2 regions of the Mesorhizobium sp. M0802 genome follow, and region 1 is predicted to be linked to the other one. Evidence: riboswitches for the same ligand, from Rfam matches in the RefSeq annotation. Region 1 holds a riboswitch; the other holds the start of a gene.
The links. A riboswitch is a leader RNA that binds a small molecule or an ion and turns the genes downstream of it on or off. The one in region 1 is predicted to bind thiamine pyrophosphate.
Positions count from the first base shown of each region.

Region 2: it holds a riboswitch for thiamine pyrophosphate, as region 1 does, so the genes downstream of both, NKI10_RS20185 (YkoF family thiamine/hydroxymethylpyrimidine-binding protein) here and thiB (thiamine ABC transporter substrate binding subunit) in region 1, are expected to answer to the same signal.

Region 1 covers NZ_JAMYOY010000004.1:199,495-204,558, reverse strand. Annotated here, with positions in the region: gene thiP (thiamine/thiamine pyrophosphate ABC transporter permease) at 1-1,471, opposite strand, end outside; gene thiB (thiamine ABC transporter substrate binding subunit) at 1,692-2,699, opposite strand; TPP riboswitch at 2,743-2,857, opposite strand; gene NKI10_RS09060 (thiamine diphosphokinase) at 3,020-3,679, shown strand; gene NKI10_RS09055 (ABC-F family ATP-binding cassette domain-containing protein) at 3,681-5,064, shown strand, end outside.
Region 2 covers NZ_JAMYOY010000014.1:146,419-151,482, forward strand. Annotated here, with positions in the region: gene NKI10_RS20160 (DUF1236 domain-containing protein) at 1-310, shown strand, start outside; gene NKI10_RS20165 (hypothetical protein) at 409-624, shown strand; gene NKI10_RS20170 (DUF2934 domain-containing protein) at 717-956, shown strand; gene NKI10_RS20175 (hypothetical protein) at 1,116-1,367, opposite strand; gene NKI10_RS20180 (GSU2403 family nucleotidyltransferase fold protein) at 1,633-1,953, opposite strand; TPP riboswitch at 2,233-2,345, shown strand; gene NKI10_RS20185 (YkoF family thiamine/hydroxymethylpyrimidine-binding protein) at 2,336-2,944, shown strand; gene NKI10_RS20190 (ABC transporter permease) at 3,200-4,042, shown strand; gene NKI10_RS20195 (ABC transporter ATP-binding protein) at 4,039-4,821, shown strand; gene NKI10_RS20200 (ABC transporter substrate-binding protein) at 4,818-5,064, shown strand, end outside.

The DNA.
Region 1 (5,064 bases):
AGGGCAAGGTCTGCACCGAATCGCTGCCGAACAGCGCGATGACGCCGAGATCGCCGAGCGACAGTGCCATGGCGAAGGCAAAGCCGGTGGCCAGCGGCCGCCGGAGCGATGGCCAGTCGACCAGAAGCAGCCGGTTCCAGCCCGCAATGCCGAGCTGCGCGCACAGCTTTTCATGGCGCTCGCTCGCCGCATCATAGGCCGGGCGCATCGCGCGGATGGCAAAGGGCATCGCCATCACCGCATTGACGGTGACGACCATGACCGGCGCGATGGCAAAGACATCGCTGACCGTGCGCAGCAGGAGAAACCAGCCGGCGCCGATGACGATGGGCGGCACGACGAGGACGAAGCCGGCGCCGGTGTCGGTGGCATGTTCGAGCAATGAACGGGCACTGGACCGGCGGCGCAGCGACAGTGCCCGCCGCGCCATGATCAGCGACAGTGCCAGCGCCACCGAAAGTAGCGCCGCCGAGAAGGCGAGACCGGCGCTGGTCAGCGTCGCCTGACGCACGGCACTCTCGCCCGCCAGCCGGCCGAGATCGGCGCCGAGGCCGGAGGCAACGGTGGCCGCCATCGGTCCGGCGACGAACAGCAAGGCGAGCACGATCAGGACGGCGTTGAACGCTGTTTCTGCTTTGCCGGCCAAGTGATAGCGGCGCGGCGCGACAGGCAAATTGGCGTCGCCGGTCACATTGGCGCCGAGCCGCGTCAGCGCCAGCATGACGGCGAAAGTCAGCGCGATCTGTAGCACCGTCAGCGTCACCGCTCGCGCCGGATCGAAGTCGAAACGCAGCGCCTGATAGATGGCGACTTCCAGCGTCGTCGCCGCCGGCCCGCCGCCGAGGATCAGGACGATGGTGAAGGAGGTGATGCAAAGCATGAAGACAAGCCCGGCGACGCCCGGCAGCGCGGCGCGCAGCACCGGCCACTCGATCAGCCGGAAGGCTGGCCTCGCCCCCATGCCGAGCTGGCTCGCCAGCCGCCATTGATCGGCCGGCACCGTTCCCAGCGCTTCGAGGAACAGCCGGGTGGCCAGCGGCAGGTTGAAGAAGACGTGGGCGACGAGGATGCCCGACAGCCCATAGATGTCGGGCCAGCTCTGGCCACCGATCGCGGCGAAATAACCGGCGCGGCCATAGAGCGCCAGTATTCCCAGCGCTCCGACAATTGCCGGCAAGGCAAGGGGCACAGTGAATAGCTGCAGGATGAAGCCGCGTCCGAAGAAGCGCGGATGCCGCGACAGCGCCCGGGCGACGAAGAGCGCCGGTACGGCGGAAAGCAGAGTCGAGAGCGCAGCCTGCCAGAGCGTGAAGCGGACAACGCGCAGGAGATAGAGGTCAAAGGCGGACGCGGCGCCGGAAAGGTCGTGCGCGCCTTCGCGGATAAGGCCGGCGAAGGCGCCACCGATCAGCAGCGCGATTGCCGCAAGCGCGACAATGCCGGCCGTGATGCGGGGGTCAGAGCGTTGCACTCTTTACCGGGCGTCGCGTTCCTTCGCGCCCCCCTCTGTCCTGCCGGACATCTCCCCCACGAGGGGGGAGATTGGCGGTTTTAGCGCTCCGCTCATTCCTGCAGCTTCGGAGATTGGCGAAAGTCAACGTAAAGGCCAATCTCCCCCCTCGTGGGGGAGATGTCCGGCAGGACAGAGGGGGGCGCCGTAGAGCACTCATCTTTTGACTATACAGCCAAATCTACTTGCTCATCACCGCCAGCCATTCATCCACCCAGGCCTTGCGATTTGCCGCGACCTCTTCCGGGCTGAACAGCAAGGTCTTCGCCGGCTTGACCAGCCTATCAAAAGCCGGATTGAGCGGCTTGTCGGTTTTCCCGGCCGGGAACATCCAGTTGGTCTCCGGAATGACATCCTGGAATTTCGGCCCGGTCATGAAGGCCAGGAACTTCGCCGCCAGCGGATTCTTCGCGCCCGTGGTGGTGATGCCGGCGACCTCGATCTGCAGATACTCGCCTTCCTCGAACGAGGCCGCCTGGTAGCGCCCGGTGTTCTCCGCCACCATGTGGTAGGCCGGCGACGTCGTATAGGAAAGCACCATCGGCGCCTCGCCCTTGGTGAACAGGCCGTAGGCCTCGCTCCAGCCCGGCGTCACCGTCAGCACTTTGCCCTTGAGTTTCGCCCAGGCTTCCGGCGCCTTGTCGCCATAGACCGACTTAACCCACAGCAGCAGGCCAAGGCCCGGCGTCGACGTCCTCGGATCCTGGATGACGATCTTGTCGGCGGCATCGCCCTCGACCAATTTCTTCAGGCTCTTCGGTGGGTTCTTCAGCTTCTCGGTGTCGTAGACGACGGCGAAATAGCCATAATCGTAGGGCACGAAAGTGTCGTCGCTCCAGCCGCCCGGCACGTTGTTTTCAGCCACCGCGCCATGTGGGACAAACAGGCCGGAAGCCTTGGCTTCCGCGGTGAGGTTGGTGTCGAGGCCAAGCACGATATCGGCTTTGGTCGACGCACCTTCGAGCTTGACGCGATTGAGCAGCGCGACGCCGTCGGCCACCGAGACGAAGTCGACGCTGCAGCCACACTCGGCCTCGAATTCCTTCTTCACCTGGGGGCCTGGACCCCAGTCGGCAGTGAAACTCTCATAGGTATAGATCGTGAGTTTTTCCTGCGCGCACGCAGGGCTTGCCAGTAGCGAAACAGCAAGCCCAAGCGCTGGGACAAGACGGGACAAAAAAATGCGCATCGGCGCCTCCTTCATTCGTGTTGAAAGGAATTGAGGCGTCGGGCTGTCCGAAGCGTCTAATCCCTCCGCCGGTACAAACCGGATCAGGTTCAGCGGGTTGGCGAGACTGCCTCTCAGCCGGTCCGCGAAGATCGCGTCCGGCACCCCGTTAGAGCGTTTCGACACATAGGCCCGGCCAAGGTGCCACGCAAGTGGAAGTTTGCCCGAGCGTGATCCCGGAAAGTGGAATCCGTTTCCGGAAAAAGATCATGCTCCAACAAAGAGTGACGGTGCCGCTCGGCCTTCCGTTTCGTCGGCGGGGCTGGTAAGGGCCAGCGGATATGAGCACATTCACCATCCTGCTTGGCGGCGATCTCGTCCGCACGCCGCGGCTCGACCGCCAGGTCGCGGGCACGCGCGTCATCGCCGCCGACGCCGGCATCGATCATGCCCGCCTGCTCGGCGTGATGCCGGAGCTGTGGGTCGGCGATTTCGATTCCGTGCCGGCGGACCTGCCTGCCGATCTCGCCGCCGTGCCGCGGGAGGTGTTTCCTCCCGAAAAGGACAAGACCGATGGCGAACTGGCGATCGCGGCGGCATTGGAACGCGGCGCCACCAGCCTGGTGCTGGCCGGCGCTTTCGGCGGCAAGCGCGCCGACCACGCCTTCCTCCATCTGGCGCTCAGCCTGCGGCTGGCCGAGGCCGGCACAAAATTGCTGTTGACCAGCGGAGCGCAGGAAGGCGCCCCTCTGCTGCCTGGCAAGGCCGGCTTCGACTATGCCGACGGAACGCTGTTTTCGGTGCTCGGCTTTTCCGATCTTTCGGGCCTCACCGTGTCCGGCGCGAAGTGGCCGCTCGACCATGTCGAGGTCGTGTTCGGCTCGTCGCTGACCATCTCGAACGAGGTCAAGTCCAACACGACCGGGGGCGGCCTCGAAATCGCGCTCGGCCATGGCCGCGCGCTGCTGCTCGCCCACCCCTACCCCTTGCCTGAAAGCTGACATGGCCCCGCCCCTTCTCAACCTCGACGGCATAAGACTGACCTTTGGCGGCACGCCGCTGCTCGATGGCGCCGAACTGACGGCGTCCGCCGGTGACAAGATCGCGCTCGTCGGCCGCAACGGCTCCGGCAAGTCGACGCTCCTGAAGATTGCTGCTGGTCTGATCGAGCCGCAAGACGGCGAGGTCTTCCGCCAGCCTTCGGCAACGGTGCGCTATCTCCCGCAAATGCCCGACATGGACGGCTTTGCCAATGTGCGCGCCTATGTCGAGGCCGGGCTTGGGCCTGCCGACGATCCCTACCGCGCCACATATCTGATGGAGCATCTCGGCCTCGCCGGCACGGAGAACCCCAACGATCTCTCCGGCGGCGAGGCGCGCCGCGCAGCACTTGCCCGCGTCATGGCGCCCGAACCCGATATTCTGCTGCTTGATGAGCCGACGAACCATCTCGATTTGTCGGTCATCGAATGGCTGGAAGAAGAGCTTGTCCGGACGTCTTCGGCGCTGATCGTCATCTCGCACGACCGTCGCTTCCTCGAACGCGTCTCGCGCGCCACTGTCTGGCTCGACCGTGGCCAGACCCGCCGCCTCGACAAGGGCTTTGGCCATTTCGAGGAATGGCGCGACCTTGTGCTGGAAGAGGAAGAGCGCGAACAGCACAAGCTCGGCCGCCAGATCGTGCGCGAGGAGCATTGGCTGCGCTATGGCGTGACGGCTCGCCGCAAACGCAACATGCGCCGCCTGGGCGAACTGCAGACCATGCGCCAGCGTTTTCGCGGCCATCGCGGCGCCGAGGGCTCGGCGACCATGGTGGCCAGCGACGCCGCCGAATCCGGCAAGCTGGTGATCGAGGCCAAGAACATCGAGAAGAGTTTTGGCGACCTGACCGTGGTCAAGGGCTTCTCGACCCGCATCCAGCGCGGCGATCGCGTCGGCCTTGTCGGGCCGAACGGCGCCGGCAAGACGACGCTGTTGAAGATGCTCACCGGCGAGATGAAGCCCGATGCCGGCTCGGTGCGGCTCGGCACCAATCTGGAAATCGCCACGCTCGACCAGAAGCGCGAGGCGGTCGATCCGGCCGAGACCCTGGCGCAGTATCTCACGGACGGGCGCGGCGAAAACCTCGTCATCAATGGCGAGCAGCGCCATGTCGTGTCCTACATGAAGGATTTCCTGTTCAAGCCGGAACAGGCGCGCACCCCGGTGCGCGAGCTGTCCGGCGGCGAACGGGCGCGGCTGCTCCTGGCGCGTGTTCTGGCGCGGCCGGCCAACCTTCTGGTGCTCGACGAGCCGACCAACGATCTCGACATGGAGACGCTGGAACTGTTGCAGGAACTTGTCGCCGGCTTTGCCGGCACGGTCATCCTGGTCAGCCACGACCGCG
Region 2 (5,064 bases), on a different contig from region 1:
CGCCGTCGCCGGGCTCGCCATGATCGCTGGTATCGGCATTGCCGCCGCCGACGAGGTCATCGTCACGCAGCCGGCACAGCAGCAGGTGATCATCACCCCGGAACAGCGCACGGTCGTGCACCAGTACGTAAAGAAACATCCGCTTGCCTCGGTCAATCTGCTCGGCGTCGAATTGAATGTCGGCACTGCCTTGCCTGACACTGTCGAGCTGCAGGAGGTTCCCGACGTTCAGTACAGATACGCCGTCGTCGACAACCATACCGTGTTGGTCGACCCCAGCACGCGCAGGATTGTCGAGGTGGTCGAGTAACGCTCGACAACCTAACCATTCATCGGTGATACGGCCCTGTCGTTCTTCCCAAAAGGGCGGCAGGGCCGAATGACGAACATGATGAAAGGAGAATTGCCATGTTGCCGCATGTCGAGACCCCGAACTCCGCCAATGTTGCGGCGTGTTGCGACAAGTTGCTGGCCGAGCGCAACACGGCGCTGTTATCGATGAAGGAAGCCATCGCGCTCCTGCGGGAGCGCACCGGCACCGATCGTTCGGATGCCGACCTAGCGGGGCTGATCGTCAAGAAAGCGGCGCTGCTCGGCGTTGCGGTGATTTCCGACCCGCGCTGAGATGTCTCGTCACTCAAGACGCCGGCCGAATTTTCGGCTAATGTTTTCGTGGAATCTGGACCAACCGACCGGACCCAACCACGGAGGCTTAAGTGACGGACGACAAACAGGACCGCATTCGCCAGCGCGCGCACGAGATTTGGGAAAAGGCCGGCCGGCCTGAAGGCGCGCATCAGGAACACTGGGAGCAGGCCACGGCTGAAGTCGATGGCGCGGTCGCCAAGCCAAAAAAGGCGGCGAAGAAAGCTGACGCCAAGCCCGCCAAGGCAGCCGCCAAGTCAAAGGCAGCGAAGCCTGCCGCCGCAAAGTCCGGCAAAGCCAAATCGAAATAAGGCCAAGTTGAAACAAGGCCAGTCGAAATAAAGCAAGGCCGGAATTCGCTGGCCGGGCCATCCTTGGCGCCCGCCGTTCAGGCGCGCCCGAGCCTCTCAACCTGACGAATTGCGCCTGCGACGGGCAGCGCAATTCCTTGTGTTTGGCGACAGGCGCCCTCATGCCTCCCAGGCATAACTCGACAGCGCAAAGCGAATGCCGGCAGCTGTCATGGCCAGTTCGCATTCGGTGATCTGGCGCAGGTGGCGCAGATAGCGCGTCACGGTCTGTGGCAGCCAGCCGGCGCAGGCCTCGACATAGGCGCGGCTGTGAACAAGGGTGCCGGTCGACAGCCTCTCGTCCTTCTCGGCAACGACTTTCAGATATTGGCGGATGAAGCGGATGTCGTCGGCGATGTCCTGGCTGGCCATTCGCCAGGCCCCGGCGAGGCGTTCGCACTGATCGAATGACAAGGGCAACAAAGGGGGCGGCAATAAAGGCGGCGGCAACAAGGGCGGCGGCAATGACGGGGGTGACAGCAAAGGACGAGAGAGATCGGCGAAGGCAACATGGTTCGCTGTGCTCAAGGACATTCCTCTCTGCGAAAAGAGATATCGTACTTTATGTACGAACGAGCGTCAAGCCAATTTCGTACAGTTGGGACGATGACAATGAATATAGCAGCGGTCGCTTCAGCTAATCACGCATCGTGAATCCTTCAGGACTCGCACCAATTTCGCGGAGGGATTTTCCCAGGATGGTGTTGACTGTTTCCCTCGTGTCGGCGTCGAACAGGTTCAGGCCGCGCCGGATCGTCTCGCGCCAGTTTTCGCCCTTGTCCCACGCGTCCATGAAGGCGAAGGCAAGGTCGTCCTGGCGACGCGTGGCTTCGAGCGCTTGGGTCAGCAGGCGCGCTTGATGGAGATCCTTCTCCCGCTTGGCCCCAGCGCTCGGCCCGAGTCGCGAGGCGACGATCAGCTTGTGGATGGCGTAGCGCTGGGGCGAGGGGACCAGCACAGGCAAGCCCTAGCGACGCAGCAGCACAGTTCGGATGGGGTCGCGGATAAGGAAATGCAGAAACCGTAAGGGCTGCGCGGAGGCTCTGCCGTTTTCTTGTAATTACGTTTATCAGCTTGAATTTCAACGCAGTTATAAGAAATTCGTGGAAATCTCATAACGCAACGAACTGACGAGTCGCTCTGAACGCCCGGGCGCCCGGCCCGTCTGGCCCAAAACACTTTGCCGCAGTGCCTTCAACAAACGGCTTCCCCAATGTCGCGAACAATGCTTTAACCCGCTCATCCACAGGGGTGCTCCGTATGGTCGGGGCTGAGATGAGGGCGGCAAGCCTTCGGACCCTAAAGCTGATCTGGATAATACCAGCGGAGCGAGGCGGGCGATGTTTTCAGGCGCACAGATTTCCCTTTATCCCATGACCGACGATTTCGTCGGCGTCATCCTTGGCGCGCTCGGCGCGCTCGATCCGTGGCGCGACCGGCTGCGGATCGAAACCGACGACATCTCGACGCTTATGGTCGGGCCGCCCGAGGTGCTGTTTCCCGCCATGCGCGACCTGTTCGTCGCGGCGGCCAGAAGCGGCAAGCACTGCGTGCTTTCGGCAGCGGTCTCGCGCGGCTGTCCGGGCGAGCCCGACGATCCGATCTGCCGCTCCGACGAGACCGGCGGCCCCGCCATTCCGCTGGACGAGCGCAAGATCGCCGCGATCCGCGCTGTCCAGGCCACGCCGTCGACCGGCCAGCCGGTGGCGGCGCAGTTCTCGCTCTATGTGATGGGCACAGGCGACCATATGGACGAGATCTATGGCTGCATCGATTTCCTGAAACAGTCCGGCGTCTTTGAACGCTCAAAGAACTTCTGCACCAAACTGCGCGGCGATGCCGGTGCGGTGTTTGCCACGCTCAACGAGGCCTTCTGCCGCTTCGGCCCCGGCGCCGGCCACGTCACCCTCGACATCACGATTTCGGCGAACAGCCCGAGCGGGGTCTGAGCCGCGGCTCAAGCGTCGTTCCTCGAGGATGTTGCCGTGGCTGGTTTATCTGACCCATTGCGTGGAGGAGATGCCTCTGACCCCTCAGCACAAAGAGGAGGGGAGCCATTGGCGATTGGCGAAGACCGCGATGCCCACGAATCTCCCCCCTTGAGCGGGAGATGGCCGGCAGGCCAGAGCGGGTCCCACCGCGTGGAGCGCCGACGCCCTTTTTGCATCGGCAAGGCGTGGGCGCCCTATGCGAGACGACCCCCTCTGTCGCCTTCGGCGACATCTCTCCCTCGAGGGGGGAGATTAGCCGCAGCCATCGCCAAGACCATCCCTGCCGCCATCGCCTTCGCCTTGCTCCTCGCGGCCTGGGAACTCTACGCCCGCTATGGCGGCGCTGCCCCCATCATGCTGCCGCCGCCGTCGCGCGTGCTGCAGCAGGCCTGGGAGCATCGCGCCGCACTCGCCGACAACACCATGCCCACCGTCCGCGCCACATCAGCCGGCTTCGCCTGCTCGTTGGTCGCTGCCTTCGTGCTTTCGGCGCTGGTCGATTTCTTGGCCCCGCTGCGCCGCGCGCTGTTTCCGCTGCTGATCGTCAGCCAGACCTTGCCGCTGGTCGCGATCGCGCCGCTCATCGTGCTGTGGTTCGGCTTCGGGCTGATGCCAAAAATCCTGCTTGTGGCGCTCGTCACCTTCTTCCCGATGATGGTCGCGCTGGTCGAAGGTTTTGCTGCGACCAGCAAGGAGATTTCGCAGATGCTCGCCGCCATGGGGGCAGGGCGCTGGCGTATCTTCTGGCTGGCGCGCCTGCCTTCGGCGCTGCCCTATTTCTTCGCCGGGCTGCGCATCTCCGTCACCTACGCCGTGGTCGGCGCGATCTTCGCCGAATATGCGGGGGCGGCGAAGGGGCTGGGCATCTACATGCTCAATGCCAAGAACAACTTTCGGCCCGATCTGGTGCTCGCTGCCGTCGCCGTCAGCGCCGCGCTCACGCTGATCCTGTTCGGCATTGTCGTGCTCGTCCAGCGTTTCGCCATGCCTTGGGAGAATGCAGGGAGCGAAAGCCGCGACGGCAAGGTTGAAGCTGCAGAAGAGAACCGTCAATGACGCGGCTCGAACTCCGGGACATCAGGAAGAACTTCGGCGCGCTTGAGGTGCTCGCCGGCATTTCGCTTCATGTCGCGGCCGGCGAGTTCGTCTCCATCCTCGGCCCTTCCGGCGCCGGCAAGTCGACGCTGTTCCAGTTGCTGACCGGCGCGCTGAAAGGTGAGGGCGACATGCGCTTCGACGGCGCGCCATTGCAGGGCAGCCCCTTCGCCTTCATGCCGCAGCGCGACGCGCTGATGCCGTGGCGGCGCGTCATCGACAATGTGACGCTGGGGCTGGAAGTTCAGGGTCTTGGCCGCAAGGCGGCACGCGAGCACGTCGCGCCGCTGTTTGCCGAGTTCGGCCTTGCCGGCTTTGAGCGCGCCTGGCCGGCGGAACTTTCCGGCGGCATGCGCCAGCGCGCGGCGCTTTTGCGCACCGTGGTGCAGCAGCGCGACATGCTGCTGCTCGACGAGCCCTTTGGCGCGCTGGATGCACTGACCCGCGCGGGTGTGCAGCGCTGGCTGGAAGGCATGTGGCAGCGCCACCGCTGGACCGCGCTGCTGATCACCCATGACGTGCGCGAAGCCGTCTACCTCTCGGATCGAATCTATCTGATGTCGGCGCGGCCGGCCCGCATCATCGGCGAGATTGCCGTGCCGCTGCCGCGCCCGCGCACCACCGGCGGCGATGCCGCGCGCCAGGCCGCCGCGCTCGAAGCCGACATCCTCGACACGCTGCTCAATCCCGGGACTGACCGGGGCTTGTTTCCGCAGACCGCTCAAAGGAGTTTTTCATGACCGAATTCACACGCCGGCAGGCTTTGCTGCTGACGCTGGCCGCCGGATTGCCGCTGGCCTCTCGCGCTCATGCGGCTACGCAAAAAATCACCGTCGCGCTCGACTGGACGGTCAACACCAACCATGTCGGCCTGTTCGTTGCCCGCGACAAAGGGTTTTACGGCGAGGCTGGGCTCGATGTTGAGATCCTGCCCTATGGCGATACCGGCGCCGGCACGCTGGTCGCCAACCGCATCGCCGATT